3 regions of the Aureimonas sp. AU40 genome follow, and region 2 is predicted to be linked to each of the others. Evidence: riboswitches for the same ligand, from Rfam matches in the RefSeq annotation. Region 2 holds a riboswitch; each other region holds the start of a gene.

Region 1 (3,978 bases), on a different contig from region 2:
TGAGCTCGATCAAGTCCATCGGCACCCGGGAGTTCCGGCACTCGAGCGAGATGATGTCGATCTTGGACTTCCGGAGGTTGGGGAAGGTCTTCTCGTACTGCCGCCACTCCGATCCGAGAGTCTTCTTCCAGTCGGTATTGGCCTTGATGCCGTAGCCATAGCAGATATGCACGGCCGTCTCGATCTTGAGGCCCTCGGCGGCCCGCTCAAGGGCGGCGATCCCCCAGTCGTTCGCCTCGTCGAAGAAGACGTTGAACGCAGGCTCGTCGAACTGGACGATGTCGACGCCGACGGACTCGAGCTCCCTCGCTTCCTCGTTGAGGATCCGCGCGAACTCCCAGGCAAGCTTCTCGCGGCTTCTGTAGTGGGCGTCGTGGAGCGTATCGATCATCGTCATCGGACCGGGCAGCGTCCACTTGATCGGCTGCCCGGTCTGCGCGCGCAGGTACTTCGCGTCCTCGACGAAGACGGGCTTCGTGCGTGAGACGGCGCCGACCACGGTCGGCACGCTGGCATCGTATCGGTCGCGAATCCGGACGACCTCGCGCTTCTCGAAGTCGACGCCACCGAGATGTTCGACGAAGGTGGTGACGAAATGCTGGCGCGTCTGTTCGCCGTCACCGACGATGTCGATGCCCGCCTGCCGCTGGTCGTCCAAGGCAAGACGCAGGGCATCCCGCTTGCCGGCGAGTAGGTCCTCGCCTTCGAGCCGCCAGGGCGACCAGAGCGTGCGGGGCTCGGCGAGCCAGGACGGCTTGGGCAAACTCCCCGCGGTGGTCGTCGGCAACAGAATCGTCATGCTCGTGGTCCTTTCGTGTCCGTTCCGTTCATAGGCCCGCAGTCGCAGACCAGCGCTCGAGCTGCGCGCCATGCGGCCGAATGACATGCTGTTCGGCAAAACGGCCCTGCTCGACGGCCAGCCGGCTGCGCTCGTCGCGGTCATAGACAATTCGGGTCAGGGAATAGTCCTGGCGGTTCAGGCTCGGCCGGTAGTGTTCCGCCGCCGGTGAGTTGGCGTTGTAGATCTCCGGGCGATAGATTTTCTGAAAGGTCTCCATCGTGGCGACCGTGCTGGCCAGCTCGACGTTGGAATAGTCACCCGTCAGGTCGCCGAGATGGTAGAAGGCCAAGGGCGCGGCGCCGCCCGGCGGCAGGAAATAGCGCGCCCGCATCCCCATCCTTGCGAAGTAGTCGTCGGTTCTGGAAAGGCGGTCAGTCCCGTATTCCACCCCGAGGATGGGATGGACGTTCGCGGTTCGGCGATAGGTCTCCCGGCTGGACACGCTGAGGCAGATGACCGGCGGCTTCGGGAACCGGTCCCTGTAGGCGCCAGAGGCCAAGAATCGCTTGAACAGGTTGCCGTGCAGCTCGCCGAACCCGTCCGGCGCGCCGCCATCGGGGTTCTCGCGGATGTGGTCGGCCAAGCGGATGCTGAAGTCGTAGTCGCGGACATAGGAGGAGAAGTTGTTGCCGATCATGCCGTCGTGGTGCTCGCCGGTGCGCCTGTCGACGACGGTGGTTGCCAGGATCTCGATCAGCGGGAAGGTCTCGGCCCCGTCGCGCAGGCCGACCGTCAGGTCGGCGGTGACGATCCGAAGCTCGACCGCGTATCGATCCCCCATCGGATTGTCCCAATGCATGAGGGAGTTGAAGCGGTTGTCGATCATCGCCAAGGTGTTTCGCAGGTTCTCGCGACGACACTCCCCTCGTGCGAGGTTGGCGAAGTTCGTGGTGATGCGCGTGCGGTCGGCGGGACGATAGTCCTCGTTGAACGGAACGCTGCTGATCGTAAAGGCGAAGGCGCTGTTCGTCATGACCCACCGTCTTTGGTCAGGCGAGGGCCGAAGGAAGAACGCGCGAGGGCGAGCGCCCCGACGCCGACGGCCAAGGGCACGAACTCCAGGCGCGATCCACCGGAGGAACCCCCGTCCGAGGAACGTTTCGCGTCGGAGGCAGGTCTCCTGGCTCACGGGTCGCTGCGGCGGTTCCGGCCTTCCCGAACCTCTTGCGAGGCTCAGTGACACACGATGGATCCGCCGCTCGCCGCTTACAGTTGCGGGGGCAGCGCCAGACTCTGCCCCGGAGGGACACCACTGGCTTCCCGTCTTAGCCCCATCGCCATGTCTGGAACGGGGAACCTCGACAGGCGGCATTCAGCACGCCCGCAACCATGTTGTCAATGAAGACATAAGGACATCTTTATGTCCGCATGCGAAGTTTCATGCCGCAAACGGTCCGAGAGCCGCAGTCACGATCCTTCACCCCGTTCGTACGGGCACGGCCGGTTAGTCCCAGGCTACCGCGCCGCCGTTCTGGTATTCGATGACACGGGTTTCGAAGAAGTTCTTCTCGTTGCTGAGGTCCATGACCTCCGACATCCAGGGGAACGGGTTCTCCGCTTCCGGGAACACGGAAGCCAGCCCGAGTTGTGCGCAGGGGCGGTTGCCGATGAACTCTCAGGTCACACGTTCAGCTGCGGCACCGCCGAGGGTGAGGTGGGGCTTGCGCCATTGCGAGGGGCCCGTTTGGTGAATCGAATGCCCCTGCGCGTCCACCGCGACCGTTACGGGCATGTCTTCCACGACGAATTCGTGGATCGCCTCCATGCCGAGGTCGGCAAACGCGAGGACGCGGGCCTGCTTGACGGCCTTGGAGACGAGATAGGCGGCGCCACCGACGGCGATCAGATAGGCCGCGCCGTGGCGCTTGATGGACTCGATCGCGGCTGACCCACGCTCGGCCTTGCCGATCATGACGAGGAGCCCGGTGGCGTCCAGGACGAGTTCGGTGAAGCCGTCCATTCGGGTGGCCGTGGTCGGGCCGGCGGGGCCCACCACCTCGTCGCGCACCGCGTCCACGGGGCCGACATAGTAGATCGCCCGGTCCCTCAAATCGACCGGCAGCGGCTCGCCGCGCCCGATCATGTCGGCCATGCGCTTGTGCGCGGCGTCCCGGCCCGTCAGCATCCGCCCCGACAGGAGCAGCGTCTCGCCGGCACGCCAAGTCGCCACTTCTTCTCGTGTCAAACGGTCGAGATCGACGCGTCGCGCCTGTGCCGTCTGCTCGCCCCAGTCGATCTCGGGCCAGAGAGACAGATCGGGCGGGGTGAGCCGCGCGGGGCCGGAGCCGTCCAGCGTGAAGGTGAGATGCCGGTCGGCGGCGCATTGGGGAATGAGGCCGATGGGCTTCGAGGCGGCGTGGCAGGGATAGGAGCGGATCTTCACGTCCACCACCGTCGTCAGCCCGCCCAGCCCCTGCGCGCCGATGCCGAGCGCGTTGACACGCTCAAAGATGTCGAGCCGCATCTCCTCCAGCGGCGAGGCCGGGCCGCGCCGGATCAGTTCGGCCATGTCGATTGGCTCGAGAAGCGACTCCTTGGCCATGAGCATGGCTTTCTCGGCCGTTCCGCCGACGCCGATGCCGAGCAGCCCCGGCGGGCACCAGCCGGCGCCCAGCGTCTCCACCGTCTGGACCACCCAGTCCGAGACCGAGGCGGCCGGCGCGAGATTGGCAAACTTGGCCTTGTTCTCCGAACCGCCGCCCTTGGCCGCGACGGTGACGCGGACCTCGTCGCCGGCCACGATCTCCACATGCACGACGGCGGGCGTGTTGTCGCCGGTGTTCTTTCGGCCGAAGAGTGGGTCCTTGACGATCGAGGCGCGCAGCGGATTGTCGGCGTCGGTATAGGCCTTCGCGACACCTTCGTTGACGAGATCGGCGAGCGGGCGCGCCGTCTCGATCCGCGCCCCGATGCCGAGCTTGACGAAGACGTTCACCGTGCCTGTGTCCTGGCAGATCGGTCGCCGACCGAAGGCGGCCATGCGCGAGTTGACCAGGATCTGGCCGATCGCGTCGCGCGCCGCGGGGCTCTCTTCCCGTGCATAGGCCTCGGCCAGACTTTTGACGAAGCTCGGCGGATGGAACACCGCTATATATTGCAGCGCGTCGGCGACGGAGGAGATGAAATCCGCCTCGTGG
Region 2 (3,978 bases):
CCCCCTCGTTTTCCTCGATCGCGTCGTGCAGGCCGATCACCACGAGACGGGTCGCGCGCGCTTCGCCGGGCGCGAAGGGCCGATCGTAATAGGCCTCGACGCGCCCGCCGACGGCCTGCACGAGAAGCCGCGCCGCCTTGCCTTCGACGGCCGCGAAGCCCTTGAGGCGCAGGATGTCGTGCGCGGCGATCAGACCCTTCAGCCCGTCAACGAACCGGTCGGGCGAAGCGAGCGGGCCAGTCTCCACCACGAGGCTCTCGAAATCGTCGTGGTCATGCGCCACGCCGCCCTCGTGCTCGATCTCGTGATGCGAGCGGCGCTCGTGGATATGGTCCTCCGTACCGCTGGCAAGGCCCAGAAGCACGTCGGCCGGTAGCTTGCCCTGGCTTGCCGTCACGAGGGCGAGCTTGCGCCCGGCGACAAGTGTCACCTCCTCGCGCACGCGCGCCAGTTCCTCGTCCGAGACGAGATCGGCCTTGGACAGGACGAGAAGGTCGGCGGCCCGGATCTGGTCCTCGAACAGCTCTTCCAGCGGGTTGTCGTGGTCGAGGCTCTCGTCGGCCTCGCGCTGCGCCTGAACCTTCGCTTCGTCATCGGCGAAGCGCCCGGCCGCAACCGCCGCCGCATCGATCACGGTGACGACGCCGTCCACGGTGACGCGGGCCTTCACCTCGGGCCAGTTGAAGGCGGCCACCAGCGGCTGCGGCAGCGCGAGGCCGGAGGTCTCGATCACGATATGGTCGAGCCGGTCCGCGTGCTCCAGCAGCTTTTCCATGGTGGGGATGAAGTCGTCGGCGACCGTGCAGCAGATGCAGCCATTGGTGAGTTCGACCACATCCTCCTCGCGGCAGGTCTCCACGCCGCAACCTTTCAGGATGTCACCGTCGACGCCGAGATCGCCGAACTCGTTGATGACGAGGGCGATGCGCCGGCCCTCGGCATTCTGCAGGAGGTTGCGGATCAGCGTGGTCTTGCCGGCGCCGAGAAAGCCGGTGACGACGGTGGCGGGAATCTTGCGCATGGGATCAGCCTTTGAGAGGGAGGGGCAGGCCGGCGGCGACGAAGGTGACGCGGTCTGCCAGCGCTGCGATCTGTTGGTGAAGACGCCCGGCCTCGTCGCGAAAGCGCCGGGCGAGCTTGTTTTCGGGGACGATGGATAGGCCGACCTCGTTGGAAACGAGCACCACGAAACCGGGCAGGGGGCCGCGCAGCGTCTCGCACAGGCGCGCCGCCTCGGCCGGAATGTCGGCCTCGCCGAGGAGGAGATTGCTGAGCCAGAGCGTCAGGCAGTCCACCAGGAGGGCGCGGCCCTCGCCTGCCTCGCGCCGCAGCGCGCCGGCGAGATCCAGCGGCTCCTCCACCGTCAGCCAGGGCGCGGGGCGGCGCGCTTGGTGATGGGCGATGCGCTCCTCCATCTCGGTATCGAAGGCCTGGCCCGTCGCGAGATAGACGGGCTGGAGGCCGGAGGCCATGACGAGGGTTTCGGCATGGTGGCTCTTGCCCGAGCGCGCGCCGCCGAGAACGAAGTGAACGCTCACGCCGAGAGGGCCGCGGCCCGGCGCTCGTTTCGCACCAGCCGATCGCTGGCGAGCCCGGCGCCGAGCCCGATCAGCACCCAGAACAGGGCCGAGACGGCGAGCGAGGCGACGGCGAACTCGGCCGCCAGCGTCGGCGGAATGGGGCTGGCCAGATCGGCGGGATGGGGCGCGGCGAAGAGATGCGGCGCGACGAGAAGCGCGAGGCCCGCGAGCCGGGCGGCGGTGGAGCCGCGCAGAACGACCAGCCAGAGCCCGGCCACGGATGCGCCGACGGTGGCGAGCCACCAGAGCTGGCGCGCGGCCAGATCGGCGGCCGGCATGGCGGGAAGCTCCGGCGGCAAGCCGAGCGCGGGCGCGAGCGTCACGGCGCCGAAGCCGGCCAAGCCCCAGAGCGCGCCGTTGCGAAAGGTGATCGGCCGGTTGGCGGCAAGGCTTGCGGCGGCGAGCAAGAGCGCGAAGCCGCAGCCGAGCACGAGATTGGCCAGGATCGAGCCGCCGGTACGGCTTTCCACCAGCGTCGTCGTCTCGCCGCCCTCGTGGCCGGAATGGGCGAGCGCGGGGGAGACGAGGGCTAGGCTGGCGGCATGGTCGTGGCCGGCGGGCGCGCCGCCTTCCTCGTAGACTTCCGCCGCGAGGATCAAGGGAACGAGCTTGGCCTGCTGAACGGGCGTGACGAGCAAGCCGGCGAAAAGGCCGGCGAAGATCGCGGCCGAAAGGGTGCGGGTGAGCATGGGCGAAATCCTGCGCGCGGACGGCGCCTCGCTGGCGAGCGAGCGCGCGTCCGAAAAGACGAGACGAATCCGGGTTCAGCGTCGGCCGGCGAGACGCGGTGCGACGGAGCGGGGAGGCGTCAGTGGCAGGGAAGGCCCATGGCGTGGCGGGCGTCGTGCGCGGTGTCGTGCAGCGCGTCGGCGCTGGCAAAGCCCGCGCCCCAGACAAGGAATGCGCCGAGCGACAGGGCGAAAGCGGCGACGAGGAGGCGCGTCTGCGCCGGTGCGTCGGTGTGGGGAACGGCCGGTGCGGCGGTTCGGATCATGGCATCAACCTCCGTGACGGCGGCCGACATGGCCGCCTTCGCAAGGGATGGCAGGTCTCCTGGCTCGCGGGTCACGGGTCCTCTCCTGCCTTCCCGGGTCGCAAGGCCCAGTGGCGTTTCCGGCGGAAAGACCGCCGGTGGAGAAACCTCGCCGCTCTACAGTCGCGGGGTCGGCTGCGATCCGGGCCCTTGGTTTAAGTCGGCCCTTCGCATTCCCTCTTAGCCCGCGCACGCATGTCGCGCCGCGGGACCATCCAGCGCGGGAGGATAACCCCCCTGGGCCTCAAGTCAAACGATTCAGGGGGATCGCCGGCGAAGGGCAGCGGGCAGTCGGTCATCTCGTCAAGCTGCGGATGCGCCGTCCGGCTCATGCCAGCCAGGCGGCGCATTCGCCTGTCAGCCGGTCGGCATCGCCTTTTCCAAGGCGCTGAGGATCAGGGCCGAACTGACAGGCTTGGGCAGGAAGCGCGCCTGCCGGGGCAGGTCGCTCGCGTCCGGCTGAACCCGGCCGGAGCAGACCACGATCGACACCTGCGGCCAGCGCGCGGCGACCTGGCGCGCCAGATCGATCCCGTCGATCGGGCCGGGCATCTCGATGTCTGTGTAGAGCAGTTCGATGGTTTCGGTGTCCGCCAGATGGCGGAGAGCCTGGGTCGTGTTGGCGGCTTCCAGCACGGTGAAGCCGGCGTCCTCCAGGAGGTCGACGGCCTCCATGCGCAGGAGGGGTTCATCCTCGGCGACGAGGGCAACGGCATGTTTTGCTGGCGTGCTCATGTCCGATAAAGGCGCGAACACCGGAAAGGTTTCCAGTCTACGAACCCAGCCAACGACTTGCTTCGAATCGCCATTTTTCTGTGTCGGTCCGCATTGGTCCGCCGGTTCGAATCAGCCTCCGAAATCAGCGACGGCAAGGCTGGAATGCCCGCGAGACGCCTTCAGACCTGCGGGCTGCGAATGGCCGCGAGCGGCGCCTCGATCCGGCATTGGAGGCCCGTGGGCTCGAAACTGTGCTCGACGCTGCCGCCGACCGAGCCGGGCAGGCCGCGCTCGATCAGCCGCGAACCGAAGCCCCGGCGGCTCGGCGCCAGGACGGGCGGCCCGCCGCGCTCCCGCCAAACGAGGCGGAACACCGGCGCGCCGTCCAGAACACCCGTGCTCCAGGACAGATCCACCCCGCCTTCGGGCACGGACAGGGCGCCGTATTTCACGGCGTTGGTGGCGAGTTCGTGTAGGATCAGCGCAAGCGACAGCGCCGCGTCCGAGCCGATCTCGATGGCTGGGCCGCCGAGGCGGATGCGGTTCTGCCCGTCGTCGTGAAGCGCCAGCGTGTCGCCCACCACGGTGCGGATGTCGGCCGTGTCCTGGCTGCGGCCCAGAAGCAGGTCGTGCGCGCGACTGAGCGCG
Region 3 (3,978 bases), on a different contig from region 2:
GTCGATGGGCCCAAGCGAGCCGTCGTAATATTTGAGGTCCGACACCATGACCTCGTCCCAGAGCCCCCTCGCCTTCAGGTCGCGGACCAGCGCGGCGTTCACCACCGTGAAATCGCCCGACATGTTCGCCTTGACGAAGAGGTTCTGGTAGGCGGGTTCGATCGACTGCGACACACCACAGATGTTGGAAATCGTCGCCGTCGGCGCGATCGCCATCGTGTTGGAGTTGCGCATGCCGATGGTTCGGACACGCTCCCTCAAGGCCGCCCAGTCCAGCGTCGCCGAGCGGTCGAGATCGAGCGTGCCGCCGCGCGCCTCGGCCAGGAGTTCGAGCGAGTCGATCGGCAGGATGCTGCGCGACCAGAGCGAGCCGTCGAAGGAGGGGTAGCGGCCACGCTCGGCGGCGAGGTCCACCGAGGCGGAGATCGCCTCATAGCTCAGCGCCTCCATGCTCGTGTCGGCGAAGGCCACCGCCGCCTCGCTGGCATAGGCGAGCCGCAGCGCCTGGAGCGCGTCCTGAAAGCCCATGAGGCCGAGGCCGACCGGACGGTGCCTGAGGTTCGACGCCCGCGCCTCGGGGATCGTGTAGAAGTTGATGTCCACGACATTGTCGAGCATGCGCATCGCGGTCTTCACCGTTTGCGCGAGGAGCGAGCGGTCAAGCCCTTCGGAGTTGACGTGGCTCGCGAGGTTCACCGAGCCGAGATTGCAGACCGCGACCTCGGAGGCGGAGGTGTTGAGGGTGATCTCGGTGCACAGGTTGGACGAGTGCACGACACCGACATGGCCCTGCGGCGAGCGGATGTTGCAGGGGTCCTTAAACGTGATCCAGGGATGGCCGGTCTCGAACAGCATGGTCAGCATGCGCCGCCAGAGATCGACCGCCTTCACGCGGCGGTGGACGCGGATTTCTCCGCGCGCGGCCCTGATCTCATGCCCTTCGTAGGCCTCAGTGAAGGCCCGCCCGTAAAGGTCATGCAGGCCCGGCACCTCGTCGGGCGAGAACAGGGTCCAGTCGCCGTTCTCCGCCACGCGCTGCATGAAAAGATCCGGCACCCAATGCGCCGTGTTCATGTCGTGCGTGCGCCGGCGGTCGTCGCCCGTGTTCTTGCGCAGGTCGAGGAACTCCTCGACGTCGATATGCCAGGTCTCGAGAAAGGCGCAGACCGCGCCCTTGCGCTTGCCGCCCTGGTTGACGGCGATGGCCGTGTCGTTGGCGACCTTCAGGAAGGGCACGATGCCCTGGCTCTGGCCGTTGGTGCCCTTGATGTGGGCGCCAAGGCCGCGCACCGGCGTCCAGTCGTTGCCTAAGCCCCCGGAATATTTAGCAAGCAGCGCGTTGTCCTTCACCGCCTTGAAGATGCCCCCGAGATCGTCGGCGACGGTGGTGAGGAAGCAGGAGGAAAGCTGCGGGCGCGGGGTCCCGGCGTTGAACAGCGTCGGGGTCGAGGCCATGAAGCGGAAGCTCGACAGAAGCTCGTAGAACTCGATGGCGCGGGCTTCGCGATCGACCTCGCGCAACGCCAATCCCATGGCGACGCGCATGAAGAACCATTGTGGCAGCTCGAAGCGGACCCCTTCCGTCTGGAGGAAGTAGCGGTCGGTGAGCGTCTGCAGGCCGAGGAACTGGAAGAGATTGTCGCGCTCCGATGTCAGCGCCGCAGCACATCGCGCCACGTCGAAGCGGGCAAGCTCGGGATCGATCAGCCCGGCCGCGATGCCCCGGTCGAGATAGGCCGGGAAGGTCTCGGCGTAGAGCGCCGCCATGTCGGCCTGCGTCGCCGTCCTGGGCGAGCCGGCGAGGAACGACAGGGCCTCGCCGCGCAGCTTGTCGAGAAGAAGCCGGGCCGAGGCGAAGGCATAGTTCGGCTCGGTCTCGATCAGGGTCCGCGCCGCCATGACAGGCGCCTCGGCGAGTTCGCTGAGCCTCAGCCCGTCGTAGAGATTGCGCCGCGTCTCAACGAGGATCGCATCCGGCGACACGCCGTCGAGGCCGTCGGATGCTTCCGTCACGACGCGGGCCAGCCGGGCCTCGTCGAGAGGCGCGAGGGAGCCGTCCGCCTGCCGCACGGACAACGCGGGCGCGGCTTGTGTTTGCGACGCGGTGGCCTGCGCCGCGCGGGCGCGGGCGTGCTCCTCGCGGTAGAGGACATAGGCGCGGGCGACCTTCGGATGCTCCGAGCGCATCAGCGCGAGTTCGACCTGGTCCTGGATGTCCTCGATGTGCAGGAGGCGGTCGCCGCCCGAGCGACGAGCGAGCGCGGCGACGACCTCGTCGGTCAGGCGCCGCACCGTGTCGTGGACGCGGGTGGAGGCGGCGGCCTGCCGCCCCTCGACGGCAAGGAACGCCTTGGTCATCGCGACTGCGATCTTCGAAGCGTCGAACCCTGAGACGGCGCCATTGCGGCGCAGGACGCGCGCTGCCAGCGAAGATGCGAGATCGGCTGCATCGGCATCGACGGACAGGGCCGGAAACGGCGACGGCAAGGCTGCGGAAGACGGAAGAAGAGACATTCGGCTGCTCCAGCGAGTGGAGGCAAAGGCCGAGCGGACGCATGCAAAACGGCGCAGGAGACCCTGGACCGAGGGACCCAAGCCGCGACAGGCACACGATCCACCGGGACACCCCGCCCAGGGAAGGTTCAAGCAAGTCGCGGCAGGTCTCCTGGCTCGCGGGTCAAACGCCTTCCGTCCGGCCTTCCCGGAGCTTCGCTCCAGTGGCGCGGATTGGACGAAGGGCTCGCCGCTTACAGTTGCGGGGGCAGCCCCGGCCTCGCCGTTCCATCTCTGGATCAGCTCACCGGGTTCCCTCTTAGCCACCACATCTTGCGACGCGGCGGACCGTGACTGCCGCATATGGTGCGGCAACCACCCGGTGAGTCAACGCGCTCTCGGCCCTTATCCCCAAATCCGGCTTGCGGTGAGTCCCGCCCCGTCGAGATCATGACGGACAGGGAAACCCAGGGTGACGCTGACGTCTCGGGATGGCGCTGCCGTCGAGAAGGAGTGCATTGCCTTGGCGGCGCGACGAACCAGACGAGTTCGAACAAAGGGAAAACGGTTAATCCACAGGCACCCCATACCGCGTCGGCACGGGCAGGGCATTCTTCTCCGAAAGACCGTCGCGAACGGCCTCGCAAACGGCTCGCAGCGGTTCAACCCAAGGCGTGATGGCGTCCGGGCAGCCGATCCGTAAGAGAAACCCGTCTTCGTTCGCGTAGGCAATCCGACCGATGGGGAGGAGGTTCGCCGATCTCAGCTCCTTCCAAGTCTGAACAACGCGCCATCCTATCACAGACGCGGTGTCCTCCGTGGAGGTCTCCTCTGTTACGAGCGGCAGTCCGATGCTTTGCGAAGTTGGTCGGGTGCAGTCCTCCGTCCGGCCTGTTGGTGCATCCCGAGCCAGTTGATGACGCTGGTGGGCTGGCGAAGACCGTCCCCAACTGCTTTGCAGGCCATGATGCCTCCGACCTCGAAGAGGTTGGCAGAGCCTTCCCGAAAGCGGATGCACGATCGTTCGGATTGCCGATGTAGCCCGCAAGTGATACAGACCTGTCTCACCTACAGGGACAAGCGAGCCGATGATGTCCGACAAGCGGCAGCAGATCGTGGAAACCGCCTATCGCCTGTTCCGCGCGGACGGCTACCATGCGGTCGGCATCGACCGGATCATCGCGGAAGCGGGCGTGGCGAAGATGACGATGTACCGCCACTTCCGAGCCAAGGACGAGTTGATCTGCGCTGTCCTGCGCTTTCGCGCCGAGCGCTTCGAAAGGCAGCTCGACCGTCTGGCCGACGTTGCGCCGAACGCCGCCGCTCGGATCGAAACGATCGTCGGCTGGTACGAGCGATGGTTCGCCCGGCCCGACTTCCATGGCTGCGCCTTCGCCCATGCGCTGGCTGAGTACGGCGATCCCCGCCATCCCGTCTTTCAGGCGGCCTCCGCCCAGAAGGAGGCGTTCGAGGCGCGGCTGCGCG

Evidence for each region. A riboswitch is a leader RNA that binds a small molecule or an ion and turns the genes downstream of it on or off. The one in region 2 is predicted to bind cobalamin.
Region 1: another riboswitch for cobalamin. It lies ahead of AUL32_RS24175 (putative oxygenase MesX); the one in region 2 lies ahead of AUL32_RS13325 (CbtA family protein).
Region 3: another riboswitch for cobalamin. It lies ahead of AUL32_RS17725 (ribonucleoside-diphosphate reductase subunit alpha); the one in region 2 lies ahead of AUL32_RS13325 (CbtA family protein).

The regions. Positions count from the first base shown of each region.
Region 1 is NZ_BBWL01000065.1:1,617-5,594, forward strand. It holds gene AUL32_RS24170 (methionine synthase) at 1-799, opposite strand, end outside; gene AUL32_RS24175 (putative oxygenase MesX) at 828-1,814, opposite strand; cobalamin riboswitch at 1,935-2,157, opposite strand; partial or broken gene AUL32_RS24895 (ribonucleotide-diphosphate reductase subunit beta) at 2,286-2,453, opposite strand; gene AUL32_RS24180 (fumarate hydratase) at 2,457-3,978, opposite strand, start outside.
Region 2 is NZ_BBWL01000039.1:123,602-127,579, forward strand. It holds gene cobW (cobalamin biosynthesis protein CobW) at 1-1,021, opposite strand, end outside; gene cobU (bifunctional adenosylcobinamide kinase/adenosylcobinamide-phosphate guanylyltransferase) at 1,026-1,538, opposite strand; gene AUL32_RS13325 (CbtA family protein) at 1,535-2,269, opposite strand; gene AUL32_RS26285 (CbtB domain-containing protein) at 2,389-2,649, opposite strand; cobalamin riboswitch at 2,607-2,844, opposite strand; gene AUL32_RS13335 (response regulator) at 2,971-3,348, opposite strand; gene AUL32_RS13340 (sensor histidine kinase) at 3,510-3,978, opposite strand, start outside.
Region 3 is NZ_BBWL01000045.1:23,733-27,710, reverse strand. It holds gene AUL32_RS17725 (ribonucleoside-diphosphate reductase subunit alpha) at 1-2,514, opposite strand, end outside; cobalamin riboswitch at 2,639-2,861, opposite strand; gene AUL32_RS17720 (TetR/AcrR family transcriptional regulator) at 3,582-3,978, shown strand, end outside.